One region of the Yinghuangia sp. YIM S09857 genome, then DNA from elsewhere that is predicted to be linked to it. Evidence: riboswitches for the same ligand, from Rfam matches in the RefSeq annotation. Region 1 holds a riboswitch; each other region holds the start of a gene.
What was found. A riboswitch is a leader RNA that binds a small molecule or an ion and turns the genes downstream of it on or off. The one in region 1 is predicted to bind cyclic di-AMP.
Positions count from the first base shown of each region.

Region 2: it holds a riboswitch for cyclic di-AMP, as region 1 does, so the genes downstream of both, ACRX5S_RS17995 (NlpC/P60 family protein) here and ACRX5S_RS14700 (NlpC/P60 family protein) in region 1, are expected to answer to the same signal.
Region 3: it holds a riboswitch for cyclic di-AMP, as region 1 does, so the genes downstream of both, ACRX5S_RS11110 (transglycosylase family protein) here and ACRX5S_RS14700 (NlpC/P60 family protein) in region 1, are expected to answer to the same signal.
Region 4: it holds a riboswitch for cyclic di-AMP, as region 1 does, so the genes downstream of both, ACRX5S_RS05150 (C40 family peptidase) here and ACRX5S_RS14700 (NlpC/P60 family protein) in region 1, are expected to answer to the same signal.

Region 1 is NZ_JBPKBH010000006.1:166,237-173,991, reverse strand. It holds gene pcrA (DNA helicase PcrA) at 1-1,938, opposite strand, end outside; gene ACRX5S_RS14705 (hypothetical protein) at 2,020-2,373, opposite strand; cyclic di-AMP (ydaO/yuaA leader) riboswitch at 2,602-2,737, shown strand; gene ACRX5S_RS14700 (NlpC/P60 family protein) at 2,746-3,825, shown strand; gene ACRX5S_RS14695 (LuxR C-terminal-related transcriptional regulator) at 3,898-4,647, opposite strand; gene ACRX5S_RS14690 (PspC domain-containing protein) at 4,669-5,916, opposite strand; gene ACRX5S_RS14685 (PspC domain-containing protein) at 6,050-7,360, shown strand; gene ACRX5S_RS14680 (hypothetical protein) at 7,347-7,755, shown strand, end outside.
Region 2 is NZ_JBPKBH010000007.1:385,663-393,417, reverse strand. It holds gene ACRX5S_RS18015 (exonuclease domain-containing protein) at 1-241, opposite strand, end outside; gene ACRX5S_RS18010 (hypothetical protein) at 363-620, shown strand; gene ACRX5S_RS18005 (NYN domain-containing protein) at 2,069-3,463, shown strand; gene ACRX5S_RS18000 (hypothetical protein) at 3,717-4,091, shown strand; cyclic di-AMP (ydaO/yuaA leader) riboswitch at 4,236-4,385, shown strand; gene ACRX5S_RS17995 (NlpC/P60 family protein) at 4,396-5,499, shown strand; gene ACRX5S_RS17990 (hypothetical protein) at 5,712-7,103, shown strand; partial or broken gene ACRX5S_RS17985 (M48 family metallopeptidase) at 7,321-7,755, shown strand, end outside.
Region 3 is NZ_JBPKBH010000004.1:495,543-503,297, forward strand. It holds gene helR (RNA polymerase recycling motor ATPase HelR) at 1-371, opposite strand, end outside; gene ACRX5S_RS11095 (MFS transporter) at 461-1,891, opposite strand; gene ACRX5S_RS11100 (ArsR/SmtB family transcription factor) at 2,047-2,418, opposite strand; gene ACRX5S_RS11105 (hypothetical protein) at 2,512-2,910, shown strand; gene ACRX5S_RS11110 (transglycosylase family protein) at 3,117-4,427, opposite strand; cyclic di-AMP (ydaO/yuaA leader) riboswitch at 4,431-4,619, opposite strand; gene ACRX5S_RS11115 (GNAT family N-acetyltransferase) at 4,968-5,576, opposite strand; gene ACRX5S_RS11120 (helix-turn-helix domain-containing protein) at 5,573-6,139, opposite strand; gene ACRX5S_RS11125 (pyridoxamine 5'-phosphate oxidase family protein) at 6,244-6,948, opposite strand; gene ACRX5S_RS11130 (aminotransferase class I/II-fold pyridoxal phosphate-dependent enzyme) at 7,243-7,755, shown strand, end outside.
Region 4 is NZ_JBPKBH010000002.1:422,580-430,334, reverse strand. It holds gene ACRX5S_RS05165 (phytoene desaturase family protein) at 1-52, shown strand, start outside; gene ACRX5S_RS05160 (hypothetical protein) at 491-1,648, shown strand; gene ACRX5S_RS05155 (hypothetical protein) at 1,786-2,157, opposite strand; cyclic di-AMP (ydaO/yuaA leader) riboswitch at 2,578-2,734, shown strand; gene ACRX5S_RS05150 (C40 family peptidase) at 2,740-3,753, shown strand; gene ACRX5S_RS05145 (hypothetical protein) at 4,141-4,629, shown strand; gene ACRX5S_RS05140 (SDR family oxidoreductase) at 4,727-5,494, opposite strand; gene ACRX5S_RS05135 (UbiA family prenyltransferase) at 5,606-6,520, opposite strand; gene ACRX5S_RS05130 (type III polyketide synthase) at 6,694-7,755, shown strand, end outside.

The sequences.
Region 1 (7,755 bases):
CACGCCGCCATCGTCGTCCGGGATCTGGTCGGAGTCGGCGACCAGGGCGACCTGCTCCAGGAAGTCCGCGAGCGTGCCCTCGGGCTGCGCCTGTTCGAACTCCAGGGCCACCGCCGCGAGTTCCTGGAGGTTTTCGATGCGCGTCTCGTCCTGGGGGTCGGTGGAGGCCTGCAACTCCGCGAGGTAGCCCGTCTGTTCGAGGACGGCTTCGAGGACCGTCGCGGGCCCCGCGCCACCGTCCACGACCGTGCGGAGCTGGTCGATCAGGGCCACGAAGCCCGCGATCGCGTTGGCCGAGCGGGTCGCCAGGCCCGGCGCCTCCCTGGCCCGGCGCAGCGCGTCCGCGAACGGCACGCGGTCGCGCGCCGCCAGCACCTCGACGCACGCCTCCGCCCGGTCGCCGATGCCCCGCTTGGGGACGTTGAGGATGCGGCGCAGCGAGACCACGTCGTCCGGGTTGGCGAGCAGCCGCAGGTACGCGAGCGCGTCGCGCACCTCCTTGCGCTCGTAGAACCGCACTCCGCCGACGACCTTGTACGGCAGGCCGACGCGGATGAAGACCTCCTCGAACACGCGCGACTGCGCGTTGGTGCGGTAGAAGACCGCGACCTGGCTCGGGGTGACCTTGCCGGTGTCCGTCAGGCGGTCGATCTCGTCCGCGATGAACTGCGCCTCCGCGTGCTCGTCGTCGGCGGTGTAGCCGGTGATCGAGGTGCCCTGCCCGGAGTCGGTCCACAGGTTCTTCGCGCGCCGGTTGCTGTTGCGCTCGATGACGGCGTTGGCGGCGGTGAGGATCGTCTGCGTGGAGCGGTAGTTCTGCTCCAGCATGATCGTCGTGGCGTCCGGGTAGTCCGACTCGAAGTCGAGGATGTTGCGGATGGTCGCGCCGCGGAAGGCGTAGATGGACTGGTCGGCGTCGCCCACGACGCACAGTTCGGCGGGCGGCACCTCGGCCAGGCCCTCTTCGGCGGGGTTGACCAGGTCGCCGTCGGCGGTGCGCTTGGGCCCGTGGCCGGCGGCGCCGCCGACGAGTTCGCGGACCAGCACGTACTGCGCGTGGTTGGTGTCCTGGTACTCGTCGACCAGCACGTGCCGGAACCGGCGCCGGTAGTGCTCGGCGACGTCGGGGAACGCCTGGAGCAGGTTGACCGTGGTCATGATCAGGTCGTCGAAGTCGAGCGCGTTGGCCTGCCGCAGGCGCGCCTGGTAGAGGGTGTACGCCTCGGCGAGCTTGCGTTCGGCGTCGTTCTGCGTGCCTGACGCGTAGGTCTCCGGGTCGATGAGCTCGTTCTTGAGGTTGGAGACCTGCGCGTTGAACTTGCGCGGCGGGTGCTGCTTGGGGTCGAGGTCCAGGTCGCGGCACACCATCGCCATGAGGCGCTGCGAGTCGGCGGCGTCGTAGATGGAGAAGGTCGAGCTGAGGCCGAGCTTCTTGTACTGCTGCCGCAGGATGCGCACGCACGAGGAGTGGAACGTGGAGACCCACATGGCCTTGGCGCGCGGCCCGACCAGCGCCTCGACGCGCTCCTTCATCTCGCCCGCGGCCTTGTTGGTGAATGTGATCGCCAGGATCTCGCCGGGATGCACGCCGCGCGCGCCGAGGAGGTACGCGATGCGGTGGGTCAGCACGCGCGTCTTGCCGGAGCCGGCGCCCGCGACGATGAGCAGCGGGGAGCCCTCGTGGACGACCGCGGCGCGCTGCTGCGGGTTCATGCCGTCGAGCAGGCGCGCGGGGTCGATCACCGGCTTGCGGGCGCCGTTGCGGTAGTGGCCCTCGTACAGATTGGAGGGCTCGGCGAAGTCGCCCGCGAACAGGTCGTCGGGGGCCGGGTCGTACTCGGGCGGCGGCGGTGGGGCGTCGTCCGGGTGCGGCTCGGCGGGCAGCGGGATGTCGGCGTCGAACCCCGGCAGCGGCATGTCGTCGAAGAGTTTGCTCATCGTCTGCCGAGTCTACGAGCCGCGGGCGGTGTTCCGGTCCCCGCCCGTCCGGCCGGACGGCGAACCCGGGCCCGCGTCAACTCAGGTCCACATCACAGCGATCGCGATGTTCGCGACGGTCAGCAGGCCGATGGCGCCGAAGACCTGCGTGCCGACGCGGTCCTTGGCGCGATTCGCCCAGACCATGAGCAGGATCGCGATGAGGACGGCGAGCTTGACGCTGATCTTGGTGTTGTCGACCTCGACGTCGTCGGCCTGGAGGACGCCGACCAGTGCGATGCCGGTGACGAGCATGGTGAGGGCGCCGTGCGTCATCGCCGGGACCACGCGGACGTCGCCGGTCTTCATGCCCTTCATCTGGGTCAGGAAGCCGCCGAGCAGGGAGCCGATCCCGATGATGTGCAGGACGAGCAGAATTTGTCGGACGACGTCCACGGAACGCTCCTCACGGTGGGGGTGGCGATCCGAGACTACAAAAATCGCAAAGCGGACAATGAAACGGCCCCCAAGGTAAAGACTTGGTAATACGGCGAGGAATCCTGGGGATCGTGACACTCCTGTGACTAATGTTCTCGGCCAGGCGGCCGTACCCCCGTACTCCACCAGGAGTGCACGGTCGCCACCGCCGAGTCCGGCGACGTTCCGCGGCCGCCCCCAAGGCGCGCGGAGCACCAGCCGGAGCCGGGGACCCACGTCCCACCGAGGCGAATCGGGTCCGGGCCCGCCAGTCCGGAGTCGTAGGGCGTCTTCTTCCGCCCGAGCCTGTCAGCTAACCCGGTAGGCGGCCGAGGAAGGAGTGACGCTTTCGTGGCGTCCCATCGCCGTCCCGCACAGCACCGCCGGATAAAGCCGCGCACCGTGCACCGCGGTGCCGCCACCCTGGCCACCGCCGCCGTGACCGTGACCGGCGTCGTGGCGTTCGCCGGTACCTCCAGCGCCGAGCCGACGCCCACCTCCGCCCAGGTGCAGGAGCAGGTGAACCAGCTCCACCGCGAGGTCGCCAAGGCGACCGACGTCTTCAACGGCGTGCAGGAGCAGGTCGAGGTGCTGCAAAAGGAGTCCAACGCGACGCAGGCCCGCGTCGCCGAGGAGCAGGCCGCGATGAACGAACTGCGCGAGCAGATCGGTGTCATAGCCGCCGAGGAGTACCGCAACGGGGGCATGCCGCCCGAGCTCCAGCTCGCGCTGAGCGGCGACCCCGCGATGTACCTCTCCAAGGCCCAGATGCTGGACCAGATCGACAGCCAGCAGGCCACCCGGCTCGAACAGATCGCCGCACAGGCGCGCATGCTCCAGCAGGACCGCGCCGAGGCGTCCCAGCAGCTCGCCGACCTCGACGCGCTGCGCAAGGACCTCAACGGCAAGAAGAACGAGATCCAGGAGAAGCTCAACAAGGCCCAGACGCTGCTCAACACCCTCACCGAGGCCGAGCGCCAGGCCGTCCTGGACTCCAACGAGCACGCCGAGGAAGAGGCCCGCGCCGACGAACGGGCCGACCGCGACAAGCCCGAGCCCCCCGTGACGAACGTCCCGGTCTCCGGCCGGGCCGGGGTGGCCGTCGACTTCGCGATGGACCAGCAGGGCAAGCCGTACGGCTGGGGCAAGGCGGGCCCGAGCTCGTTCGACTGCTCCGGCCTCATGCAGGCCGCGTGGGCGAAGGCCAACGTCAAACTGCCCCGCACCACCTGGGACCAGGTCAAGGTCGGCACCGCGGTCTCCAAGTCCCAGCTCCAGCCGGGCGACCTGGTCTTCTTCTACTCCGACATCAGCCACGTCGGGATGTACATAGGCGGCGGCAAGATGGTGCACGCCCCGCGTCCGGGGTCGGTCATCAAGGTCGCCCCGATCACCGAGATGCCGTTCCACTCGGCGCGCCGGGTGGGCTGACCCGCAGCAGCACGTCGTACGCACGTACGCCCCCGCCTCCGGTGCGCCGGAGGCGGGGGCGTACGGCGTTCCTCAGACCAGGCGCCGGTCGGTCGCCCAGCGGGTCAGCTCGTGCCGGTTCGAGAGCTGGAGCTTCCGCAGCACCGCCGACACGTGGGTCTCGACCGTCTTGACCGAGATCACCAGCCGCCGCGCGATCTCCTTGTACGCGTACCCGCGCGCGATCAGCCGCAGGACCTCCCGCTCGCGCTGCGTCAGCCGGTCCAGGTCCTCGTCGATCGGCGGTACGTCGGTCGCCGCGAAGGCGTCCAGCACGAAGCCCGCCAGCCGCGGCGAGAAGACCGCGTCGCCCTCGGCCACGCGGCCCACCGCGCGCACGAGTTCGTCGCCGGTGATGGACTTGGTGACGTAGCCGCGCGCGCCGCCCCGGATGACGCCGATGACGTCCTCGGCCGCGTCCGACACCGACAGCGCCAGGAACCGCACCGAACCCTGCACCCCGGCGCACTGCTTCAGCACCTCGACGCCCCCGCCGCCGGGCAGGTGCACGTCGAGCAGCACCACCTCGGGCATCGTGGCGTGCACGACGGAGACCGCCGAGGCGACGTCCTCGGCCTCGCCGACGACCTCGACCGCCTCGCCGATCTCGGCGCGCACGCCGGTGCGGAACATGCGGTGGTCGTCGACGAGCACGACGCGCACACGCGTCTCGGCGGAGGCCGAACCGGTGCCCGCGGGGTCGGCGGCGCCGTCGGCGCCCCGAGGCGTGCCCTGCGAACGCGGAGTGTCCTGCGGAGTGCCCTGCGGGCCCTGGGTGCTCACTTGGTGCTCCTGTTCCTCGGCCTAGCCACGCGCCATCTCCAGCTCGACCTCGGTGCCCTCGCCGGGCTCGCTGCGGATCACCGCGGTACCGCCGTTGCGGCGCATGCGCCCGAGGATCGACTCTCGCACACCGAGGCGGTCCTCGGGCAGCGCACCCGGGTCGAAGCCGGGACCGCTGTCGCGCACGAAGACCGTCACCGTCATGTCCTCGACCTCCGCGAACACCTGGACGGGCCCGCCCGACGCGTACTTGGCCGCGTTCACCATCGCCTCGCGCGCGGCGGCGAGTTGCGCGGCCAGGCGCTCGTCCACCGGGCAGTCGCCGACCGACACGATCTCGATGGTCGCGCCGTGCATGTCCTCGACCTCGGCGGCCTCCTGCCGCAGCGCCGCGGCGAAGGTGCGGTCCGGCTCCTCGCCCTCCGGCCGGTACAGCCAGGCCCGCAGCTCGCGCTCCTGCGCGCGGGCGAGCTTGGCGACCTCGCGCGGATCGTCGACGTGCCGCTGGATGAGGGTCAGCGTGTGCAGTACGGAGTCGTGCACATGGGCCGCCACCTCGGCGCGCTCCTGCGCACGGATGCGGGCCCGGCGCTCGGCACTCAGGTCGCGCGTCTGGCGGAGCAGGAACGGCCCGAAGATCACCAGCAGTCCGAACAGCAGCAGCGCCGCCCCGCGCATCGCGGCGAACGCGTCGCCCAGCCCGCCGCGGTACGCGACGAAGAAGCCGATCCCCGTCGCGAACACCACAAGTCCGACGACCGTACGCACTATGCCCGCCGTACGGCTGCGCCCGTCCAGCGACAGCCAGCGGGTGCGCTGCGCGTCGTCGGCCTGCCGCCACACCAGCGCGACGCCGGCCGCCGCGACCAGCAGCGGCCACACCCACGCGCCGCGGTAGCCGGCGTCCCCGGCGACCGTCATGACGAGGGAGAACGCCAGCAGGGCCGAGACGATGGCGAAGGCGGCGTGCCGGGACTTGCGGTCGCGGGCGTCCACCGGCCCCTGCCGGACCTCCCCGTCGCCTTCGGGCACGTTGAGCCAGAGCAGGCCGTACAGCAGCATGCCGAGGCCGCCGCCGAGGGTCAGGACGACGAAGCCGACGCGGATCCACACCACGTCCACCGCGAGGTGCCGGGACAGCCCGCGCGCGACGCCCGCGACGATGCGCCGCGACGAGTCGCGGAACAGGGTCGGGGCGGGCCGCGCGGCCGGGGGCTCGAAGCCCAGGTAGGTCTGCGCGTGGGTCGCGGGAGGCGGTGCCGAGGTCACACGACCGATCGTCACACGCGCGGGCTCGGCGATGCATCAGGGTCCGACCCTGATTCCCCCTCAGGGTCGCATCGGGGTACGACCCGGGCCCCTCCTGATAGGCGCGCACGCGTACGCCCAGCACGATGGAGCCATGAACGAGACGACCCCCCACTCGTCCCGGACTCCGCCGCAGGCCGAGCCGGGCGACAACGGCAATCCGCCGCTGCACCGCCCGCTGCACGACCGTGTGGTCTCGGGTGTGTGCGGGGGCCTGGGACGCCACTTCGGCGTCGACCCGGTGATCTTCCGCGTGGTGTTCGCGGTGCTGGCGCTGTTCGGCGGCCTCGGCGTCCTGCTGTACGGCCTGGGCTGGCTGCTGATGCCGGCCGACGGGCAGCATGCGCCGCTGGCCCGGGACGTCCTGAACGGACGCGGCATCGGCGCCGCCATCCCGGCGATCGCCCTCACCGGCATCGGCGTCGGCGTGTTCTTCTCCTACATCGACAACGGCTTCGACGGGGCGGTCCCGCTCCTGATCGTCGCCGCGATCATCCTGTACGTCGCGCAGCAGGGCACCCGGCGCAGTCAGAAGGCGTCGGGCGGCGGCGCGGCGTCCGCAACGGCACCCGCCGAGAGTGTCGGGATGGCCGCGGCCGGACCTGCCGCGGCGGCCACCGCCACCGCTCCGGGCGGCGCTGCCGAGCCGCAGGCCGCCGGGCCGGCGTCCGGCGCCGGGCAGCCGCTCGCGCCAGGCCCCGCCAAGTGGTGGCGGGTGCCGACCGGGAAGTCCCCGGGCAGACCGGAGCCCCCGGAGGAGCCGAAGCCGCGCAAACCGCGCTCGTACATCGCGGTGGCGACCGTCTCACTGGCCGCGGTCGCGGGCGGCGTCCTGTGGTGGCTGGACACGGCGACGTCGGTGGACGTCTCGGTGCAGGTGGGCCTCGCGGTCATCCTCGCGGTCCTCGCGGGCGGGCTGCTGGTCGGCACCTTCTTCGGCGGCGGCCGATGGCTGATCGTGCCGGCCTTCACGGTCGCGGCGCTGCTGAGCGCGGTCGCGGCGATCACGGTGCCGTTCACCGGCCCGAGCGGGGAGCGCACCATCACCCCGGCCACGGCCGACACGGTGGCGGCGAGTTCGCCGTACCGCATGAAGTTCGGAGAGATGCGGTTGGACCTCACCGAGCTGAACCTGACCGGGCGCGACCCGGCCGACCCGGTCCGCGTGGCGGCGACGGTGGGCGCCGGGAACATGCAGGTCTACCTGCCCGAGGACGTGCGCGTGATCATCGAGGCGGACGTCGACCTCGGCAACATCGACCTTCCGAACGGCAGCAGCAGCGGCTACCGGCCGGACCGCGACGCGGTCCTCCCGCCCGAGAACGGCGGCCCGCCGCGCGGCACGATCGCGCTCGACCTGGGAGTCGGCGTCGGAAACGTGGAGGTGTTCTATGGAGCCCCGTGACCCGGAGCGCCACGGCACGGACGCCGGAGACACGGATGACACACGCGGGTTCGCCGACGGCAGCCCGTCCGCGAACCCGCCCGGCGGCACCACGGAACACGAAGAACGCGAAGCAGATGAAGCACGCGAAGAACGCGAAGAACGTGATGCACGCGAAGAACGTCCCACGGAACGCGACTCGGAGGAGACCAAGGTGCTCGGCATCGACCAGTCCGCGGCGACCGCGCCTCCCGCGACCTCATCTCCCGCGACCTCACACGTGCCCGAGAACGACCCCGACTGGCGGCCCGGGATGCTCCCGCGCGACTGGGAGGGGCGTACCACCCCCTGGCCCGCCCCCGCCGCCTCGTCGGCGACCCAAGGGACCAGCAGCACACGGGAGTTCGGCTCGGTCG
Region 2 (7,755 bases), on a different contig from region 1:
CGGCGATCTCGGTGATGCGGTCGCGCTCCGCGTCCAGGCCGGTGGTCTCCAGGTCGACGACCACGAACACCTGGCGGTCCAGGGGCGTGCCGCGGTCCCAGCGGCCGGACGCGTTTCGCACCGCGCTCGCCGGTTCGGTACTGTCCCGCGCGGGCACGCCGGACCACGGCGGTGCCGCATCGCATGCCCCGGTTTGTGGCACGGAGAGTGGCGCGGACGGGCCGGGTACCTGGCTGCTCATGCCACGGACGGTACGGATCCGCCCTGACACCGGCACGGGCGCCCCTCCCGAACGGCCGTCCGCAGCACGGCTCCGGGCGCGTGGTGCGGGTCCCTGAACAGCCTTGGAGAGGAACAAACGCATGTCGGTCCCGGCCCCCAGCGAGACGACCCGTTGGCGCTGCTCGCTGTGCGGCAACCTGACGCGGTTCGACGTGACCCGGACGACCCGGGCGGTGGAGTTCGTCCACCTCGACCTCGCCGGCGAACCGCGTGTCGACGAGCGGGAGATCCTTGAGGACACGATCGAATCCGTCCGCTGCCGCTGGTGCAACGCCACCGATTCGGTCCAACTCGTGCCCCGTCCGGGTGCCGAGGACGGCGAGACGCCGGGGGCTTGACCGGGAGTCGCGGGAGGGCGCGGGAAGGGAAGGTGCCGGAGGCCCGAGTCGGCCGAGGCACGGCGAACACCCGTCGGCTCTCCGGTGCGGGGGCTGTCCAAGGAGACCTTCAGGACGCCCGCGACCCAGGGCGGCGCTCCAGGCGTAGTGCGGACGCGGCAGAGGCCTCGGTCATGAGGCGGAATGCAGCAATGCCGCCGACTTGTCCGGGCGTTGCGCTGCTTCGGTTTCCGACGCGGCACATCGTCACGTGCGGATTTGCCGACACTCCCGCCGACACGCCGGGCGCCGGCCGCTGTTCCGGAGCGCGGTGCGAGTTCGGCGCGGAGCGTACCGCCGAACGGGTGTACGAGCCGCGGGCGACTCCGTGCCGCCGGGCTCGGCCGGGCCGCCGCGGGTGATGCCGCAGGCCCGAAGGCTTCCGCGACGGGACGCCGAGCCCGCGTACGCGGGCTTCGAGCCCGAAAACCGGTTCCGACCCGCGACGTGCAACCTCCGGGTTGGTATGTCGGACTGGGCCGCTTGACTGCGCGTCGGCACCGGTGCGCTCGCCGGATGTGGCAGTTTTGGGGTGGCGGGGCTTGTCCGGAACACGGCACGCTGGCGGGCCGGAGCCGGTACCGGCGCACGGCCGCGCACGCGGATTGTGCATCGGTTCGGCATCGGCGCGGGGAGGCGTGTCCGGCTGTCCGGGTGGGCAGGCCATGATCAGGAGCACAATCGAGCAGCCTGGGGCGGGGAGACCGGGCCGATACGGAACCGGAGGACCTGTGGGCGAGTCGGACACACGCGCGGAGCCGGGCCACGCTGCCCGCGGCTCCGGCACGTCCGCCCCCGAGTCCGCCGACTCCTGGGCACGTGCCGCGGAGGCGCGCCCCGCGAAGCCGGGTGCGGCCGCCAAGCAGACGTGGGAACACGCGGACGCCTCCGTCCCGGTGCACGCGGACCGGCCCGAGGCCGCGGTCGAGCTGCCGAGACCGATCAGCGGAGAGCGCGCGGACCAACTGGCCGCTCCGGCGGTCGCCGCCGCAGACGAACTCGTCGTCGCCGCGCACGCGGGTGCCCTGGGATCCAACGGCTCCGAGAGCACGTGGAGTTCCTTCACCCCGCCGGTACGCAACGCGACCGCCGCCTCAGCAACAGGCAACGGCCACGCCCCCCTGGGCGCCGAACCCCCGAACGGCGCCCCCCACGCAAACGGCACAAAGAACGAGCCGACTCCCCCCGTGGCAACCCCACCCAGCGCGAACGCCGCACCCACCGAACCTGCGGACGGATCGCGGGGCGAGGCGAGTCCCGGGCGCTCTGTCGCCGACTCGCGAGGCGACGGCGACGGTGCAACCGCGTCGCGCGCACAGGCGGACGAGCCCGGGCGGTCCTCCGAATCCGCATCCAACGTGCCCGACTCGCCCGCCGGGGCCCTGGAAGGGCGCGGCGAGGGAAGTCCAATGGGTGGCGACGTCGGTGCCGCACACGCCGGTGGCGACGCGGCTGCCTCGCGAGAGGGGGCCGGGGCGGAGTCCGACACGCGGGAGGTTGCGCCTCGGGGGCCTTTGCCGGACGGGGTTCGGCAGCGGGTTATCGCGTTGGCGGCGGATGGGCTCGGGGCCATGACGGTGGACGAGATCCCCGTTCCGTTGCGGCAGTTTGCTCGGTTCACCCCCTCGCGTCGGGCGAAGCTCGCGGCGACCCCGCTGGCCGGGGTGCTGGAGAACGACCCGGTGTTCCGGCAACGGATAGCGGAGCGTCTGCGGAGGGGGTTGCCGGATCTTGCGGCGGCTCTCGATGCGGGGCGTCCGCCGGCCGCCGCCGATCCGCTCGATGTGGCCGCCGCCGCGTATCTGCTGCGGCCGCCCGGGTGGGTGGCGTTGCTGGACACGGCCGGACAGGCCGCGGAGCGCGCCGCTCAGGACCGGGCCGGGGCCGAGGCCGCCGCCGTGGTGGAGCGGTTGGAGTCCGAGTTGGGCACGCTGCGCGCCGCAGCGCGGGCCGAGCAGGAGAAGTTGCGGGCGGATCTGGAGGAAGCCCGCAAGGAGGCCGAGCACTTGCGCAGACAGGTGCGCGGGCTCCAGGGCGGCGCCAAGCATGCCGAGAAGGAGGCGAAGCGCGCCCAGGCGGAGTTGGAGACCGTACGCGCCGAGGCGCAGACGGCGATTGCCGCCGCCGACAAGGAGACGCGTCGCCTGCGCGGCCGGGTCTCCGAGGCGGAGTCGGCGTTGGAGGCGAGCCGCCGGGCCGCGCGTGAAGGCCGCAGCATGGAGGACACGCGCGTACGCCTGCTGCTCGACACCGTGCTGGAGGCCGCCCAGGGGCTGCGCCGCGAACTCGCCCTGCCCCCGGTCGGCATCCGCCCCGCGGACACGGTCGACGCCGTCGCGCCCGAGGGTGCGAGCCCAAAGGACATCGCCAAGCGCGCCCTGGAGGGCGACGACCCGGCGCTTCTCGACCAGTTGCTGAGCCTGCCGCAGGCGCATCTCGTCATCGACGGCTACAACGTCACCAAAACGGGTTACCCGTCCCTCGCCCTTTCGGAGCAGCGCGTACGCCTGCTCGGGGGCCTCGCGGTGATCGCCGCGCAGACCGGGGCCGAGGTCACCTGTGTGTTCGACGGCGCGCAGTTGGACGCTCCCGTGCTGCTCGCTCCGCCGCGCGGCGTCCGCGTGCGGTTCAGCAAGGCGGGGGAGACCGCCGACGAGCTCATCCGCCGTCTGGTGCGCGCCGAACCACCCGGCCGTCCGGTGATCGTCGTCTCCTCGGACCGCGAGGTCGCCGACGGCGTGCGGCGGGCCGGTGCGCGCCCGGTGCCGTCGACCATGCTGCTGCGCCGCCTCGCCCGCGGCTGACCCCCGGGCGGCGCCGCGTCCCGCCCGACGTCCCATGCCGCATCCCGTGCCACGTCCGATGCCGGGGCGTGCGATGCGTCCCATCTCGACCGCCGTGGTTGACATGTGACGTTGTGTCAGTGCCCGTCCCTACCGTGTGTTCCAGGAGCAACCGCTCCGTCACAGCTCCATCGGAACGCAACGGAAGAGGTGGACGACCATGCGGGTCTGCTGCCGTACGTGCCGTGCCCGGGGTCCGGCGTGTGCTGATTGTGTGGTCACCCAAATTCTCGACGATAAATCGGACTTTTCGCCCGATTCATCGAAATCCAACGAGTCGGTTCCGGTGTGCCGACACGCCGTGGTCGATGTGGGATATCCCACAAAGCTCCGTAACGACACCGATACGGGTGATTCGCCCGTAGGGCGGAATTCCGGAATTACCGGCTGCCTGGAGCTCTCCCCGGAAACGGTCGACCGGATAGCCCTGCTCGCCGACGTGGGCCTGAGCAAGCCCCTGCGATACGTCCCTGACCTGCACGAAGACCCGCCGAAACCGGTGCCGCCGGAGCCGCGTCCGGCGGCCGCCGGGCCCCCCGCGCAACGCCGCAAACCGCCGCGAAAGTATGAACAGATGGTCGCTCTCTGATCACGTTCGGTGGAGCCGGAAGCGTTAATCGCGAGTTCTCTCGTAAAACTTCGGCGATTGATTTGAACCGATCAAGCTCGGTTCACTAATCTCTCGGGCTGAGTACCCGCAATGTCGATCGCCCAGCCAGGGCGGCGGGCGGGGACTCCCGCCGAGTCCGGTGAGGCCGAGAGGTCGAGTCGGAGCCGGGGAACCAATCCCCGTGGGGTGAATCGACACGAAGTCGGTGTCGTAGGGCGTGTCTTCCGGCCCGAACCCGTCAGCTCACCCGGTAGGCGGGCGTAGGAAGAAGGAGTTCGCCCACGTGGCGTCCCACCGACGGCCGAAGAAGCCCAGCAAAACGCGCGTCGGCGTGCTCACCGCCGCCGCCGCCACCGCCGTGGCACTTTCCCCGGGCATGTCCCAGGCCGACCCGGCCCCCTCCAAGGACCAGGTCAAGGCCCAGATCAACGAGTTGACCCACCAGGCAGAGGTCGCCACCGAGGAGCTGAACGGCTTCCAGGAGAAGACCGAGCTGTTGCAGGGCCAGGTCTCGCAGATCCAGGAGCGGATCGCCCAGGAGCAGTCAGACCTCGTGACGCTCCAGAGCACCATGGGGGTGATCGCCAGCGCGCAGTACCGCAACGCCGGCATGGACCCCACGCTCCAGCTGATGCTGTCCGAGAAGCCCGACGAGTACCTGAGCAAGGCCGCCGCGCTCGGCCAGATCACCGCGCAGCAGGCCGCGTCGATCGAGCAGATCCAGGCCAAGAAGCGCACCCTCGACCAGGAGCGCGCCGAGGCGTCCACGAAGCTCGGGGAGCTTGAGGACACCCGCAAGAACCTGTCGGCCAAGAAGGCCGAGGTCGAGAAGAAGCTCCAGCAGGCGCAGGCCCTGCTCAACACGCTGACCGAGGCCGAGCGCGCCGCGATCCTCGCCGAGGAGGGCCACGGCGAGGCGAACGAGGCGGACGACCGCGCCTCGCGCGACGACACGCGCACCCCGCCGACCTCGGCCAAGCCGTCCCCGAGCACCACCAAGCCGGCGACCGAGACCCCCAAGGTCACCGTCCCGGTCAGCGGGCGCGCCGGTGCCGCCGTCGCGGCCGCCGCGTCCAAGATCGGCAAGCCGTACGTGTACGGCGCCACAGGGCCCAACTCCTTCGACTGCTCCGGCCTCACGGGCTGGGCCTGGAAGCAGGCCGGGGTCTCGTTGCCGCGCACGTCGCAGGCGCAGGCCGGTGCCGGGCGCAGCGTCCCGGTCGACCAGATCCAGCCCGGCGACCTGGTGATCTACTACAGCGGCATGTCGCACGTCGGCATCTACGCGGGCGGCGGCCAGATCATCCACGCTCCCAAGCCCGGCACCAACGTGCGGTACGCGCCGCTGCACTCGATGACGGTCGTCAAGGTCGTCCGCCCGTCCTGACCCACCCGTGACCGCGCCGCCCGGGCGCCGACCGGAGCAACCGCCCGACGGCGCCCGGACCAGAGCCCGGCCCGGCGCCCGGGCCTGAGCTCGGAACCGGGGACGCCGAACAGCGCCGCCGCGGCCCGTGCCGCCCGCTCCCCGCACCCGGCCGTTCCCCCGTGCGCGGCACTCGGCGGGTGCCGCGGTTCGCCGTCTCGTACGATCGGTCCGTGGACGACCGGAGCCCTAGGGCGCGACGGATCCCGCGGTGGCTCCTGGTTTTCGCGGCAGTGTGCGTCGCGATATCCGCCGGAATCGCCCTGGGAATCGTCGGCCTGGGCTCGGACGGTTCGAGCGGCAGGCCCGCTCCCGGTACGAGCCCGACCCTGCCCCTCCGGGCCGCCGACCTCCCGGCGGGCCAGGAGAAGCACACCGACCCCCGCAACGAGGCGATCGCCCGGCTGCTGGAACGCCGCGCGACCGCGGTGCGCGCGCACGACCGCGCGGCCTACCTCGCGACGATCGACCCGGCCGCGAAACCCTTCCACGACGCACAGGCCGTCGCGTTCGACAACGCGGCGCAGATCCCGTTCGCGTCCTGGGACTACGAGCTCGTCGCCGCCGACGCCTTCACCCTTCCGGACCAGCGCCTCGCGTCCTTCGCGGGCGCCACGGTGTTCACCGCGCAGGTGGACCTGCTGTACCGCATCGACGGCTTCGACAGCGCGCCGGTGCGCAGCCCGCAGTACCTCACCTTCGTGCTCCGCGACGGCGCTTGGCTGATCGCGGCCGACTCCGACGGCGCCGACAGCGGCATGCGCGGCGCGGTGCAGGTCTGGGACCTCGGCCCGGTCACCGTGCTGAGCGGCGACTCCGGAATCGTCCTCGGTGTCGGGGACAAGAACGACCTGCGGTCCTATCAGAAGGACATGGACGACGCGGTGCCCGACGTACACAAGGTCTGGGGCCGAGTGTGGGCCGGGAAGGCCGTCGTGATCGTCCCGGCGAACCAGGAGCAGATGGCCCGCCTGCTGGGCGCCGAGCCGCAGAAGTACGCGCGCATCGCGGCCGTCACGACCGGCGAGCGCGGCGCCGACGCGGATTCGGCGGCGGCGGACCGGGTCATCGTCAACCCGGACGCGTTCCGCGATCTCGGCGCGGTCGAGCGGCGTGTGGTCATGACGCACGAGATCACCCATGTGGCGAGCCGTGCGTTCACCCGCAACTGGACGCCCACGTGGTTGTCCGAAGGCTTCGCGGACTACGTGGGGTACCTCAACTCGGGCCAGACCATCCGCAGCGCCGCTCCGGAGCTGCGGCGCGACGTGCGCGAGGGGCGGGTACCGCAGGCGCTGCCGACGGACGAGCAGTTCGAGACGACGCAGGAGGCGCTGCCGCAGGCGTACGAGATGGGCTGGCTGGCCTGCCGGATGATCGCCGAGCGGTGGGGGCAGGAGAAACTGGTCGAGCTCTACCGGGCGGTCGGCGAGGCGCCGCCGCCCGGGGTCGGGCCGCCGGATCAGAAGAGCCGCCTCACCAGCGCGTTCGTGTCGGTCCTGCGGATCTCGCCGGCGGAGTTCACGGCACAGTGGGTGGGGTACGTGCAGGCGCAGGTCCGCTAGGGGCGGTCCGCCGCGCGCGCGGTGCCGGAAGCGGAGTGGGTACCGGTGCGGGCGGGGGCCGGGGCGGGCCGGAGGAGACGGAACAGGAACAGGGAACGGCACCGGATCCGGCCGAGGCACGTCATCCGGTCGGGCCGAGGACAGGCGCACGGACAAGCCCGGGGGCAGGTCCGGGCACAGAACCGAACAGCGACAGAACGGGGAGGGAAGCCGGCTGATGTCCGGTCAGAAGGTTCTGGTGGTCTGCCTCGTCGTGACCACCGTCGTGCTGCTCGTGGCGGTCGCGCTGACCACGCCGTGGCGTCCGTTGCCCGACGTCCCCGGGGGCTCGACGGCGCCCGACGCGGCCCGCGACTTCACCGCCGCGGAGATCGCCAGGGGCCGGGAACTCGCCGACCACGCCCGGCCGCCCGTGTATCTGTCCATGGCGCTGAGCCTCGCCGTGTCGCTGCTGCTCGGCCTGACCCCGCTCGGTGCCCGGCTGGTCGCGGCGGTCGCGCGTCCGCTCGGTGGCGGCTGGGTCTGGCAGGTGCTGCTCGGCGGGCTGGTCCTGCTGCTGATCGGCCGCGTGGTCGCGCTGCCGTTCGACGCGCGCCTGGAGGTGGTGCGCCGCAGATACGGCCTGTCCGTGCAGACCTGGTCCGGCTGGTGG
Region 3 (7,755 bases), on a different contig from region 1:
AGGCGGCGGCCCGAGTCGTCGGTGAGGCCGAGGCGCCCGATGTAGACGGGCTCGGCGTCGTGCGCGCCGACGATGCGCCCGAGGCACAGGTCGAGGCCGAAGCGCCGCAGCGCACGCAGGCGGGACGACAGGCGGTGGACCTCGATGTCCCGGTCCATGGCGTCGCGGCCGACGCCGCCGGGCGCCTTGCGGGTGGCGTCGAGCTGGACGGACAGTTCGGCGATCGCCCGGTCGAGGCTTTCGGCGATGGCGGCGAAGTGGCGTTCGTCCGCGGCGATGAGGCAGGGGTCGGCCTTCGCGGCCAGCGGCTCGGGCAGGGCGAAAGCGTCGGCATCGCCGTGCAGGCGGTTCTCCGACAACTGCACACGCACGTGGTGAATCTCCTGATTCCGCAGGTTGTCCGGCATAGGCCTGCGATTTTGCGGTACGAAGGGGGCCTTGCCGCAAGGCCCCCCATGCGCTATAAGTTAAGAGTGGCAAGGAGAGAAGATTCCTCCTTGCCGTTAGTTTTTTCTGGCGGCGCGCCTGATGTATTTGCCGCGCCTGCGGCGCAGGTAGCGGATTGCGCCGCGGCGCTATTCGCACAATCATTCTCGGCGGCGTTCTCGATGGCGTTCTGGGCGGCGTTCTCGGGCTCGCTTGCGGCGATTTCGTGCGAGGCGGGCCAAACCGCCGTGGCCGCGACCGCGCCGACCACGACCAAGGCTGCCAACACGCCTGCGGTCGCCGGGAGTCCGGCCCCGGCGCCGAGCCATCCGGCCAGCGGATAGGTGACCAGCCAGCAGGCGTGCGACAGCGAGAACTGCGCCGCGTACGCCTCGGGCAGCTCCGCGTCGGACGCCGACCGCCGGATCAGCCGCCCGCTCGGCGTCAGCACCGCCGAACTCGCCGCGCCGATCGCCGCCCACGCACCGAGCAGCGCGAGCCACGTGCCCGTGCCGCCCGACACGGCGGTCACGGCCGCGGCGACGGCGAGCGGGACCGGGAGGGCGTACGCGGCGCTCAGCATCACCCGGCGGTCGCCGAGCCGTTCGAGCAGGTGGGGGAGCAGGAGCGCGGCGGCCATGGAGCCCGCGCCGTACGCCCCGAGCGCCAGCGACACCGCGCCCGCCGACCGCCCGAAGTGGTCGCGGACGACGACCACGGTGTCCACGAAGACGATCGCCCCGGCCGCCGCGACCGCCAGGTCCAGGGCGAGCAGCGCGCGCAGGCACGGCGTGGTCCAGAGCAGCCGGGTGCCGGACGTCGCTTTCGCACCGAGTGCGCGGGCGCGGTGCTTGCACGGGTCGCGGTCGGTGCGCCCGGCCGACCGGGTGGGCGCCGGCTTGGGGAGCACGGCCGACACGACCAGCGCCGCCGACGCCGCGAAACCGGCCACCGTGCCCGCGAAAAGCCAGTCGTACGACACGACCGCAAGCAGCCCGGCCGCGAGTGCCGGGCTGAACAGGCTCTCCAGGTCGTACGCCAGTCGCGACAGCGTCAGCGCCCGCGTGTACTCCGGTTCCTCGCGCAGCACTTGGGGGAGCGTCGCCTGGAAGGTCGGAGTGAAGGCCGCCGAGGCCGCCTGGAGCAGGAGGATCAGCACGTACACCTGCCACACGTGCGTCACGAACGGCAGGACGGCCGCGATCCCGGCGCGCACCGCGTCCGCGCCCGCGAGCAACACGCGGGGCGGGACCCGGGCGGCGACGGCGCCGATGAGCGGGGCGACCGCGACGTATGCGGCCACCTTGATCGCGAGCGCGGTGCCGAGCACGGTTCCGGCGTCCGACTCCGCGATGTCGTACGCGAGCAGGCTGAGCGCGACCGTCGCCAGACCCGTGCCGACCAACGCGATCACCTGCGCGGCGAACAGGCGGCGGTAGGTTCGGTTGCCCGGCAGGGGCGGCATGCGCGGGGTGTGCCGCGCGGCCGACGCGGTGCGCACGTTCGGCATGGCGGGCCTCATCCCGGTCGGAGCGAGGTGGTCCGTCCATCATAAGGCAACATGTGCATACGTGTGCACATGTTGTCGTCACTGATCCGGCCCGACAGCGCGGCGCCCGCTCAGTCGTGCGGCGGCAGCGCGCGGATCTGGTGGTCGGCCGCGCTCAGCACCTCGTCGACGAGGCGGCGCAGGTGGCCGTGACGCAGCGCGTACACGACGCGGCGGCCGTCCTTGCGGGCCACCACGAGGCCCGCGAGGCGCAGCTTCGCCAGGTGCTGGCTCACCGAGGTGCGCGGCGCGCCGGTCGCGTCGGTCAGGGTGCTCACGTCGGCCTCGCCCTCGGCGAGTTCGCGCATCAGCGCGAGGCGCGTGCGGTCGGCGAGCAGCGCGAGCACCGACACCGCGGCGTCCAGGCGGTCGGCGTCCGAGGCGGAGGCACGGCCGTGCGGCGGGTGCGCATCGGCTGCGGTGTCCTGGCTGCCCGAACTCATGCGCTCATCGTAGAGCGGGCGGCGCGGGGCTCCGCGGATCACGGCCGGGGCGGATTTGACGCGGACTTCAGTTCAAGATCAATGATGGTCGGCATGAACAGCGAAGCGAAAACCATCCTGCTCTTCCACAACACGATGCGGATCACCGACGGACACCTGGACGCCTTCCGCAAGGCCATCGCCGACGCCGTCGACTTCGCCGAGCGGCACGGACCCCAGCTCATGGTCGAAGTCTTCATCGACGAACCGGAGATGACGGCGCACAGCTTCCAGATGTTCGGTGACTCCGAGGCGGTGCGCGCGCATTGGCGACTTGCGGACCCCTACATCCAGGGCGTCATGGAGCACTGCCGCGTGGAGAGCTTCGAGGTGTACGGCCGGCCGGACGACGACGTGACCGAGGGGATACGCCGTGGAGTCGGGGACGGCGTGGTGACGTTCGCCCCGCAGGTCGCCGGATTCCTGCGCTTCGGCGCGGCGCCGAAGGACTGAACCGCCGGAACCCGGAGGGCTGTTGGTACGCGTGGTTCGCGGCAGCCCGGGAGCACGACAACGCGCGGACGCGGCGACGCGGGAGCACGACACCGCGGGAACGCGGCGACGCCCGGCCGGATGACCCGGCCGGGCGTCGGTGTTACTGCGGTCCCGCGTCAGCCCCACAACTGCGCGGGGCGTCCGGTGTATGGCTCAGACGTGGCTCAGATGCTGACGCCGTGGGCGCGCAGGTAGGCCAGCGGGTTGATGTCGGAGCCGTAGCTCGGGGTGGTGCGGATCTCGAAGTGCAGGTGCGGGCCGGTCGAGTTGCCGGTCGAGCCGGACAGGCCGATCTGCTGGCCGGTCGAGACCTTCTGGCCGACCGACACGGACGAGGACGACAGGTGGCCGTACTGGCTGTACTTGCCGTCGGCGTGCTTGATGACGACCTCGTTGCCGTACGCGCCGCCCCAGCCGGACTTGACGACCGTGCCGGAGGTGACCGCCTTGACGGAGGTGCCCGACGCGGCGGAGAAGTCCTCGCCGGTGTGGCCGTTCGACCACAGCGAGCCCGAGTTGCCGTACGAGCCGTGCGGCGCGCCCGGGACCGGACGGGTGTAGCCCGACGCGGAGGACGACGACGCGGTGGCGCTGTCACCCGAGTTCTTGGCCGTGGTGCCGCCGGACTTCGCGGAGCTGCCGGAGTCGGTGCTCAGCTTGGCGCCGGACTGGCTCTTGGCCTGGTTCTTGGTGCCGCCGGTCGAGGGCTTGGTGTCCTCGGTGAGCTTGGCACCGGTCTGCGGGGCCGCCGCCTGGCCGCCGGCCAGGGCGAGCTTCTGGCCCGCGTAGATCATGTTCGGGTTGCCGCCGACGACGCCGCGGTTGAGGTCGTACAGCTTCTCCCAGCCGCCGGCGACGTCCTGCGCGTCGGCGATCTTCGAGAGGGTGTCGCCGACGACGACGGTGTACGAGGTGGTGGCGGCCGACGCGGACGCGGGAGCCTTGCTCTCGGTCTTCGCCTCGGACTTGGCACCCGTCTTGGCGCCGGAACGGGCCTCGGACCTGGTGTCCTCGGACAGCTTCGAGCCGGACTGGCTCTTCGGCGCGGCCTCGGTCCTGGCGGTCGAGCCGCCGTTGGAGCCGGTGTCGATGGACGGGGTGCCGCTGTTCTTGGTCAGGCCCGCCTTGACGGAGCAGACCGGCCAGGCGCCGGGGCCCTGGCCCGCGAGCACCTTCTCGGCGATCGCGATCTGCTGGTCCTTGGTGGCCAGGTCGGCGCGCGGGGCGAACTGCGTGCCGCCGAACTCGCGCCAGGTGGAGCTGGTGAACTGAAGCCCACCGTAGAAGCCGTTGCCGGTGTTGATGGACCAGTTGCCGGTGCTCTCGCACTGGGCGACCTTGTCCCAGGTGCTGACGGGCGCGGCGGACGCGCTCGTGGCGCCGATCAGGGGGGCGGCGATCGCGGCGCCGGTGACACCGGCGGCGACGGCGATGCGGGACTTCGTGGTCAGACGGGTGCGAGTTGCGGACAGCATCAAGCGTTTCCTCTCCTACGCCTGCGAGGTGAGCTGTCGGATTCGGGCTGGAGTTGCCCGGCCGCTCTCGTCCGCCCTTCGGAAAGGGCCGTCGAGCGCGGCTTCACCCCAAGCCGTCCCGGTTGTCGCCGGGCCGGCGTTTCACCTGGTTCCCCCGCTTCTGCCGTGGTTGCTTCTCAGCGTTCCCCGTCTCGGCCGGCGGCAGAATTAGGCGTTCCGGCGAGCGGGGCCGATGTGTGGGACACCGACGCCGAGAAAGGTAGGCAGACGGACTCCGACAACTCAAATCCCCCTCCCGCAAAGCCAGTTTGGGAATATCGCGGAACGGGGAATAGGCCACGCGGTGTAGTTCGGATCGACCGGTATGTGTGCAAATTTCTCCGCACGGTGACCGCCGCGCCACAGAGGGCATGTTCGCCTCACCCACAGTGGCCCGCGTGTGATGCAGCGTCGATTCGGTAAAGCGGGGGCAAAGTTATGAGAATCCGACAGATCTCCGCGATTAGGACGTTCCGGATGTGGGAAAGGTGGCCCGCGACGTCACCGCGCCGCCGCACCGCGCACCTCGCGCCCGCGCGAAGCGACACCGCCCACGGAGTCGCCGCCGAGGGGCTTGTAGAAGAAGGTGCAGTCGCGCAGCGCCCCCGAGGGATCGGCCGCGTACCCGGGCACAATGCCGTACCGCGTCCATCCCGCCGCCGCGTACAGCCGCTCCGCCGGGCTCTCCGCCTCGGTGTCGAGCATGAGCAACGTGATCCCGGTCGCGGCGGCGTACTCCTCGGCGGTCCGCAGCAGCGTCCGTCCCAGGCCCCGCCCGCGGGCGTCGCGGTGGACCATCAGCTTGACGACGTCCGCGCGGTGCCCGCCGTTCGCCCACGTGTTGAAGGCGAGGCCGACCGTGCCGAGCAGGTGGCCGGGCGCGCCGCCGCTCTCGTCGGACGCGGTCCACACGACAAGCGCACCGGACCGAACGGCCTGCGCCTGACCCCGCCACCACGCGGCCGCGTCGGCGGGCGCGAAAGGCATCCGGAACCCGAGCGAAGCGCCGCCTGCCACGGTCTCCGCGAGAAGCGCCCCGAGCGCGGGTGCGGCGCGGTCGAAGCCGTCGGCCGACAGGCGGTGGATGCGGACCGCGGCCTCGTCCGTCACGGCGCCACCACCACGAGGGTGTAGCGCACCGGGCGGTCGCCCGGGTTGGCGTACGCGGACGCCCCCCACAGTCGGAAACTCATCGCGTCCCCTTCGGTGAGCGTGCGCGCAACCCCCTCGACGGTCACCGCGAGCGTGCCGTCGGCGACGCGGATGTGGTGTTCGAGGCCCGGCGTCGGCGGGCCGTCGTACGCGATATGCGCGCCCGGCCCGAGTTCCCCTTCGACGATCTCGGCGCGCAGGTCCGGATGCGGAGGCGACACCGAGCGCCGCACGAAACCGGAGGCCCGGTCGGTCCAGACCGGCTGCTCGTCCGCGCGCAGTACCCGCACCGGCTCGGTGTCGGACTCGACCTCGGCAAGGAGGCGCGACATCGTGCGGCCGTACGCCGCGCAGAGCTTGTTGAGCAGCGCGGCCGTCGGGCTGATCTCGGCGCGTTCGAGGCGCGAGAGCGTGGAGCGGCTGACCCCGGTCCGCCCGGCGAGTTCGTCCAGGGACCAGGTGCGCTCGACGCGCAGCGCGGTCAGCCGCCGGGCGAGGCGTTCATCGACATCGTTTCTCATATTCGGGACTTTATCCCGTATACGAGATCTGTTGGGGCGGCCCGGTGTCCTGTGTGGTGTCCATGGGGGATGGGGTGGGGCGCCGGGGGAGGTGCGGCCTGGAGTCATGCGTGTCGGGCCAGCCATTCCTTGAGATAGGCGGGGGGCTCGCCAGGTGCACCGGTGTCGGGGCGGGGGGCCGCGGCGGCGGTGCGGAGGGGGATCACGCCTGCCCAGTGGTCGAGGTGCCGGTCCGCGGCGTCCTCGGAGAGGCCGTGTGAGCGGGACTTCGCGGCCACGTCGGCCAGGTCCAGCGCGAACAGTGCGGTCTGCGCGGCCTCCTTGGCGTTCGGCGGGCGGCTGTCGGCGTACCTGCCGGGGATGAGGTGGTCGAGCAGTGTCGCCCAGCCGCGCGCGGTCTCGTCGGGGTCGGTCACCCGGCGCAGCGGCCCGTGGGCGATCACGCAGCGGTAGTCCATGGAGTGGTGCATGGCCGAGCGCGACAGGATCAGGGAGTCGGCGAGCGTCACCGCGAACGAGACCGGCAGCCCCTCGTCGCCCGCGTGCCGTACCGCGATGGCCAGATGCGAGCCGCTGGACGCGTGGAGGTAGAGGCGACCGGCGTCGCGGCCGAAGATCAGCGGCAGGATCTGCGGTCGGCCGAACGCGGTGAAGGAGACGTGCGCGAGAAACGCCTCGTCGAGGATCGCGTGCACGGTGTCCGCGTCGTAGCGCATGCGCTCGCGGTAGCGCGTGGGCGTGGTGACCTCGGTGCGGGCGTAGACGTCGGGGGTTGTCGGCGGCTCGGGGGTCTCGCGAGCGACACTCATGGCGGAACCTCTTTGTACTAGGTCAATCATGATTTGGTGCTAGTACAATAGGCGGAGGGGTCGGGGGACTGTCAACGGAATAGGGTGCGAGCGGGTGGTTCGGCGGCGGGACGTGGTTGAACGGCCCGGCAGGGCACGCGGGGCACGCAGGGGCCGGCGGTTGGGTCGCCGGGCGGCCGACCTGCGCGGCCGTGCGTGGCTCCGCTGTTCGGCGCAGCGCCGGCGGCACCGCCATTACCCGCAGTACGAGCAGCACCCGCAGTACGAGCAGCACCCGCAGTTCAGGAGGAAGCCGTGGCCCCGACCGGGCGTACCGCCGCCGAGATCGCGGCGTCGATCGAGCGCGATCTCCGGCAGGGCGACCTCGCGCCCGGTGACGCGCTGCCGCCCGTGCGGACCCTGGCCGCGGGGCTCGGCGTGAACCCCAACACCGTCGCCGCCGCGTACCGCCTGCTGCGCGAGCGCGGCATCGTCGAGGCGCAGGGCCGGGCGGGTACGCGCGTGCTGCCGCGCCCGGCGTCCACCGAACGCAACGCACTCGGCCCCGCCGCCCCGCCCGGGACCCGCATGCTGGTCATGGGCGAACCGGATCCGGCGCTGCTGCCCGACCCGGTGTTCCCCGATCCGGCGACGTGGCGCCCGCTCTACAACCACCCGCCGCTGTACGGCCCGCTCGGCGACGCCGCGCGCATGGTCCTCGCGGCCGAGGGCGTGCCGGCGGACCACCTCGTCGTCACCTCCGGTGCCCTCGACGCCATCGAACGCGCGCTCATGGCGCACACCCGTCCTGGGGACACCGTCCTTGTG
Region 4 (7,755 bases), on a different contig from region 1:
GGTGAGCGGGATCCCGGGCCACAACGCGGCGATGGCGCTGCTGGCACGGTAGCCGCGAGCGGTTGCGCCCCGGCCGGGTCTGCGCGGTCGGCAGCAGTCCTCGCACCACCGTGAAACGGATCTTGTCCATGTGTCGATTCATAGGTTTTCCCGGGCATTTCGAGCCGGCCGGAGCGTGAGGGGTCTCCCGCTGTCGTGGGCTCGTCGCGTTCCGCCATACTGCTGCGCGGAATTGCCCCCCGGCGCGACACCCGGTGAGACACCCGGCAAGACGAAGGACAGATCCTTGACGCACGCTCCACCGCCGTGGCCGCCTTCCCAACCTCCCGGTGGGACAGGGCAATTCCCGTCCCCGCCTGGAACCCATGCGTACCCCGCGCCGCCGCCGGGCGGCGCACCCGCGAGCACGCCGCCTCCCGGCCAGGGGCCCGGACCGTACTCCTCACAGGTCCCCGGTCAGGCTTCCGGTCAGTTTCCGGGTCAGACCCCCGTGGGCCCGCCCGCGCGGCCGCCGCGGACGTTCGGCGGCGTCGCGCGCAAGGTGCTGTCGTACCTGCTCAACCCGAAGGGCGCGGCCCAGCGCGCGCTGAAACCGCAGAACCGGCTCGCGCCGCCCGACCCGCGCATCGACCAGATCAGCCTGATCCGGACCCTGATCGGCATGGCCGTCGTCGTGTGGGTCGGGGTGAAGTACGACAGCGTCGAGGGCGACAAGATCGTCAGCGAGGCGGTTCTGCACATCACGGTCTCGGTCGTGGTCGCCATGGTCGCCGTGCCGCTCTGTGCGCTGGCGTTCGTCCTGCTGTCACATGACAACGTGCGCCGCGAGACCCGCCGCGCGATGCGCTACCCGATGATGTCGATGGCGTGGTTCCTCGGGGCGGGCGGCCTGCTCGCGGCCGTGACGGCGACGGGGCTGGTCCAGGCCAGGCCCGACAACCCCGGCTTGTGGGTGCTTCTGCTGCTGGGACTGGCCGGGTTCATCTGGACCGGCTTCTTCGCGATCTTCGCCTTCTTCCTGGTGCCGCGGCACCTGTTCGCCGCCGCGGACGGGCACCTGCTGATGCCCAGCCTGCTCGCGCCGACGCTGTCCTGGGCGGTCGCCGCCGTCGACCTCGCGTCGCCGGGCAACAACCGGGTGCCCACGGTGATCGCCATGGTGGTGACGCTCGGCGCACCGGTCACCATCACCGCGCTGTCGGTGTGGGAGGCCAAGCGGGTGCGCGACTTGTACGGGGTGACCTTCCGCGGCGGGCCGCAGCCCGCCCGGATCCCCGCGCACGCGGTGGCCGCCGCGCAGCAGCGCGCCCAGCGGCAGGCGAGCCAGGCCGCGATGGTGAACGGCCTGGCGTCCCGCGGCCTCTTCGGATGGCTGCCTGGGCTGATCGCGCGGGCCGGGACCGTGCCGTCCGCGTCGTGGTCGGGCCCGCACACCGGGGGCGGCACGGCGACCGGGTACCAGCCGGCGGCCACCGGGGTACGCCCGTTCCCGCACGTGGCACACGTGGTCGGGGTGCTGTTCACGTGCGGGCTGTGGACGTTCGGATACCTCGGCTCGTACCTGCGCTGGAAGCGCCGGAGCGCGGCCGCCGCGCGCCGTCAGGCGTACGGGGCGGGAGGGGCGGGTGCCGGGCAGGGCTGGTACTGAGCGGCGCCGGAGGGGTTAATCCTTGAGCGGCCGGAAGGGCGGCCGCATCGCAGACGGGGCCGGCCGTCGGGCCGGGAAACGGGTCGGGCGGCCGGACCGGCCGCCGGCCTTTCCCTGGTTCTCCGGCCGTGCGGGTCCTACAGGCCCAGCCCGACCCAGAAGCGTGCGAGCTGGTCGAACCCCAGCACGGCGACGGCGCCGAGCGCGCATACGACGGTGGTGACGAGCCCGGCCGCGCCCCAGGCGCGGTCGGACCCGCGCGAGGTCTCGTCGCGGGCGATCGGCAGGAAGAGCGAGAGGCCGAGCGCGCCGCCCAGGACCGCGGCGATGATCCCGAAGCCGAACCAGACCACGGAACCGCCCGCGCCGCCGGGCACCCCCTCCCACAGCATCGCCATGCCGCCGAGGCCGAGGCCCCAGGCGAGGGCCAGGGTGAGGGCACGGATCGGGAGCGCGAGCGGCGTGGGGGAGGACAGCCACGTCAGGCTGCGGCGCAGGGCCTCGGTCACCGGGCCTCCTGAAATGTCTATTTAATGACGAGTCGCCATGAAATGACGGTCGTCCTGTCGACGTTAGGGCCACCACCGGGGGGCCGCAGTCCGGCGGATCCGAATGGGCGACAAACCCTTCCGTTGCCCAAATATGGACAAGATCGGACGTGGTGGGATTTGCCTTCCGCTCTTGTCAAGGTGGTTTCAAAACTTTTTGGGTGATCGGACCGTCACGCTCACTCTGCGACATATCCGCATGTCATACCGGTAGGCCGGAATAGCCTCTGTGCGGCTTGCCTGGCTTGACGCACCCTTTATCCGGCCGGAAACCGACCCGCGCGAGTTGTGGTGGCCCGGGCGTTCTGTCTAGCGTCACCCCCGGTTTCGCCGCCCAGGCGTGGCCCGCCGACCGGAACGCCGAATCCCGTCCCCGGTCCTGGTGATGATGCACAGCATCCGGACGGGAGCGGGGGAACCAGGTGGTACGCCGTACCCGGACATCCGGGTCCGGCTTGGGGTGAAGCCGTGCCATGCGCGGCCGGGCCGCTCCGGTCCGAATCCGACAGCTCACCTCGCAGGCGGCAGGAGAGGAACGACTTCATGCTGTCTGCCCACAGCGTTCGCTGCTTGGTGGCCGCCGCCGGGATAGCCGGACTCGGCGCCACACTCACCGCGACCACCGCCCACGCCGCGCCCGCCGCCCCCGCGTTCCCGCAGAACGCCCCGGTCTCGGCGCCGGACGACGCGGCCGCCCCCGCACCGGACGCCACCGTCACCACCGCCCCCGCCCCCGTCGCGGCCCCGGCCGCGCCCACCGCGCCGCTCGCCACGTACACCGTGGTCGCGGGCGACACCCTTTCCGAGATCGCCCAGGCCAAGGACATTCCGGGCAACTGGCAGGCGCTGTACGAGATCAACCGGGATCAGCTCCCGCGCGGCGCCGACTGGATCGACATCGGCCAGGTCCTCAAGCTCGCCGGCGTCGCCCAGGACGCCGCGTCGAAGGCGCCGACCACGTCGAAGACCTCGGTCACCGACAAGGCCCCGGCCAAGACGGCCCCCACGACCGCCCCCAAGCCCGCCCCGAAGACCGCGCCCAAGGCGCCGGCGAACGGCAAGCCGCAGGGCTCGGGCGCGAAGCTCACCGTCGACACCCCCGCGAAGGCCCCGGCCCGGTCCACCGGCCAGGACACCGCCGGCACCACCGCCAAGAACAACGCCGCGACCAAGCCGTCGACGGGCAGCGCCGTCACCGCGCCGTCGTCCGGCAAGGCGGCCACCGCCATCGCGTTCGCCAAGGCGCAGCTCGGCAAGCCGTACGTCTACGGCGCCGCGGGCCCGAACGCGTACGACTGCTCCGGCCTGGTCCAGGCCGCGTGGAAGGCGGCCGGCGTCTCGCTGCCGCGCGTCACCAACGCGCAGTTCGCGAACGGCAACAAGGTCTCGATCTCCAACCTCCAGCCCGGTGACCTGGTCTTCTACTACTCGGGCATCAGCCACGTCGGCATGTACCTGGGCGACGGCAAGATCATCCACGCGCCGAACTCGCGCAGCGTCGTCAAGATCGTCGACGTCGACTCGATGCCGATCGCGGGAGCCACGCGCCCGGCGTGACGCTGCGGGTACCGCGGCTGCGGCGGCTGCCGCGGCACTGCGCGCAGTGTGCCGCGCAAAGTCCAGCGCAGGACGCTTCGCGGGGTTGATCGCGGAGTTCTTCCAGGAGCGTGCCGCGACGTTCTGTGCGGTACTCCTCGCGAGCTTCACGCGGTGCTCCGTGCGGTGCTCCGTGACGAGTCCGGTGCGGTGATCCGCGCGGCACTTCCGGCGGCGCGACCGCCGGAGACACAACCCCTGACCGGCCCCGCGCGGACGGCAGTCCACGGTTCTCAGCTCGTGGACCCGCCGTCCGCGCGGGTGTCCGCAGGGGTTCGCGGCGTTTCTCGGGCCCGTCTCCGGGCAGGCGACGAGTAGAGCCCCCGGCGCGGTACGGAGGTGTCCACCATGTCCGGGCCCGCACTCAGCAGACGAGAACGCCTGATCCTGCGCGAGATCGAACGCGACCTCCTCGACGACGAGGACTTCGTGCTTTCCGTGAGCGACCTGTTGCTCACCCGACCGCCGTCCGACAGACCCGGGGCCGACGCACCCCCGCCCGCCGGGACCACGCTGCCGGACCGGCTCGCCCCGGACGCACCGCCCGACGGGCGCCCGAGGGAACGGCCGCCCCGCCGGGCCCGCCCTCGCCGGTTGCGGCCGCCGGGTGCCTCCCCGCACGCCGGGGAACCGCGCCTCCGCTCGCGCTGCGCCGGATTCCGCGCGGCGGTGCGCGAGCACGGCCTGATCCTCCTCATACCGGTGTGCGCCGCGCTCGCCGCCGTCACGTTCGGCGGAGCTCCGGCTTACGTCGCCGCGGTGTTCGCCGTCGTTCTGGTGGCCACGGTCGTGGTCGGTATCAGCCGGTACCGGAAGCGCCGGCGCGGGTCCCGATAGGCCGGACGCCCCCCCGGCGTCGCCGCGAACACCCGTCGCGCGCGCCGTCGCGTCCGGGACGCGCCCGCGACGCGTCCCGGGACGCGCCCGCGACGGGTCAGGTGATGCCACCGGTCGCGCGGACGTTCTGGCCGGTCAGCCACCGGGCGTCGGGGCCCACGAGGAACGCCACCACATCGGCCACGTCGGACGGTTCGCCCAGGCGTCCCAGCGGCGACATCGCCGCGGCCATCTCCAGCGCCTCGGGCGGGTTGGTGCCGCGCAGCAGGTCGGTGTCGGTCGCGCCGGGGGAGACCACGTTGGCAGTGATGCCGCGGACCCCGAGTTCGCGGGCGGCGACGTACGTCAACTGCTCGATCGCGCCCTTGCTGGCCGCGTAGGGCGCGATGCCGGGCGCCGCGTGGACGGTGTTGAGCGTCGAGACGGTGACGATGCGGCCGCCGTCGCGCATCCTGCGGGCCGCGTATTGGAGCATCACGAACACCGACCGCATGTCGGTCGCCATCACCCGGTCGAACAGGTCCGGCTCGACGTCCGCCAGCGGCGTCGGGACGAACGCCGTCGCGGCGTTGTTGACCAGGATGTCCAGGCCGCCCAGTTCGGCTTCGGCCTCACGCATCAGGCGCTCCGCGGCGTCCGGCTCGGTCAGGTCGAACTGCATCGCGCGCACCTTGCCGCCGTCGTCGCCCACCTGGCGGACGACGTCCTCGGCGGCGGCATGGCTCGACGCGTAGTTGAAGAGGACGTGCGCGCCGTCCCGGCACAGGCGTTCCACGATCCCGCGGCCGATCCCGCGCGACCCGCCGGTCACCACGGCCGTCTTGCCCTCCAGCGTTTTGCCTTTCAGCGTCCTGCCCTCCGGCATGGGAAGCCCCCTGGTCGCGTGCGGACAGCGTCTTCCAAGCCCTGCCCAGCGTGGTGCGGCGTCATGCCGGGGTGTGGTGTCGAGCGGTGGCGTGTGCCGCGGTGGCGCGGATCAGGTCAGCGTGTCGGCGCGCGACACCAACAGCACTACGGTCAGACCCGCGACCCCGACCGCCGCGCGGAACGGCACGGGGGAGTCCGCGTCCGGGACGCCGGTGCCGAGCGCCGCGGTGGCGGCCGCGGCACCCAGGACCGCCCAGTCCGCCGGCCGTGCGGGGCCCTCCGAGCCGAGGGCCATCGTCCCGACGGCGGCCAGCAGCACGGCGGGTGCGATGCGCCGAACGCGCGCCGCGCCGAGCCGGTGCGGCAGCCCGCGTACGCCCGTCGCCCGGTCGGCGTCGAGGTCCGGCAGGACGTTCACCAGATGCGCCCCGACGCCCAGCAGCGCCGCCCCGGCCGTCGCCCACCACGCGGGCCGCGGCGCACCGGGCAGCCCGAGAGTCACGAACGCCGGGAGCACGCCGAACCCCACGGCATACGGGAGCGGCGACAGCACGGTGCGCTTCAGGCCGAAGTCGTACGCCCAGCCGCCGAGCAGCACACCGGTCAGATGCGCGGCCGCCGCCTCCCGGCCGCCGAGCAGCGACAACGGCACGCACGCGGTCAGCGCCGCACCCGCCGCGACTCCGAGCGCACGCGGCGGCAGCTCGCCCGTGGCCGCCGGTTTGTCGGTACGCCCGGCGGCCGCGTCCCGCCGCGCGTCGGCCGCGTCGTTGCACCATCCGACGGAAAGTTGTCCGGCCAGCACCGCGGCCCCGACGCCCGCGGACCCCGCGGCCCCGCGCCCCGCACCGGCGGCGACGGCGGTCACCATCGTCGTGACGGCGGCGGTCGGCAGCGGATGGCACGCGCGGGCCAGCGCGAGGCAGTTCGCGGCCACCCGACGGGCGGCGGAACCGGATCGTGCGGCGGACGCGGGAGTGGCCGCGGCGACGCCGGTGCCGGCGTCGCGCAACGCCTCGGCCACGGCCGAAACCCGCCGCGGCAGGCCTCGCACCCGACGCGGCGTGCGTCGGACGGCCGGGGACGGGTATTCGCCCATGGCCGCAAAGGTACTCAACCGCCACCCTTTTCACGTTTCGACCCGACGGGAAGGACCCGCCGATGTGCCGCTCATGTCGGGAACACAGCGTGGGGACGATGCTCACCGACCGCACCGAGCCGACGCGGGAGGACCTCGCGGCCGCGCCCGCGCCGACGATCGCCGCCGTGCAGACCGCTCTGCCCCCACACCGCTATCCGCAGCACCGGCTCACCGACCTCGTCGGCGACCTGTGCCTGGCGCCCGGGGCGGACCGCGGGGTGTTGCGGCGGCTGCACGCGGCCGCGGGCGTCCAGACGCGGCACCTCGCGCTGCCGGTCGAACAGTACGCGGAACTCGGCGACTTCGGCCGTGCCAACGACGCCTGGACCGCGGGCGCGCTCGCCCTCGGCGAGGAGGCCGTCACGCGCGCCCTCAAACAGGCCGGGCTGGAGCCCGGCGAGATCGACCTGATCGCGTGCGCCTCGGTGACCGGGGTCGCGGTGCCGTCCCTGGAAGCCCGCCTCGCGGTCCGCCTCGGGATGCGCTCCGACGTCAAGCGCCTTCCGCTGTTCGGCCTCGGCTGCGTCGCCGGTGCCGCCGGGATCGCGCGCGTGCACGACTACCTGCGCGGCCACCCCGGCCACGCCGCGGTCCTGCTCGCCGTCGAACTGTGCTCGCTGACCGTGCAGCACGGGGACGACTCGCCGGCCAACCTCGTCGCCGGGGCCCTCTTCGGGGACGGCGCCGCGGCGGTCGTCCTCCTCGGCGACGAACACCCGGCGGCGCGACGGGGGGAGGGGCCGCACGTCCTCGCCACGCGCAGCGTGCTCTACCCGGACACCGAGCACGTCATGGGCTGGGACATCGGCGCGTCCGGGTTCCGGGTGATCCTCAGCCCGGAGGTGCCCGACGTCGTGCGCGAGCATTTACACGACGACGCCACCCGCTTCCTGGCCGACCACGGGCTCGCCGCCGGCGACATCGGCACCTGGGTCTGCCACCCCGGCGGCCCCAAGGTCCTGCGCGCCGTCGCCGAGACCCTGGGCCTGCCGGACGACGCGCTCGCCGTCACCTGGCGCTCGCTCGCCGCCGTCGGGAACCTGTCGTCCGCGTCGGTGCTGCACGTCCTCCAGGAGACGCGCGAGGCACACCGCCCCGAACCCGGCACCTGGGGCGTA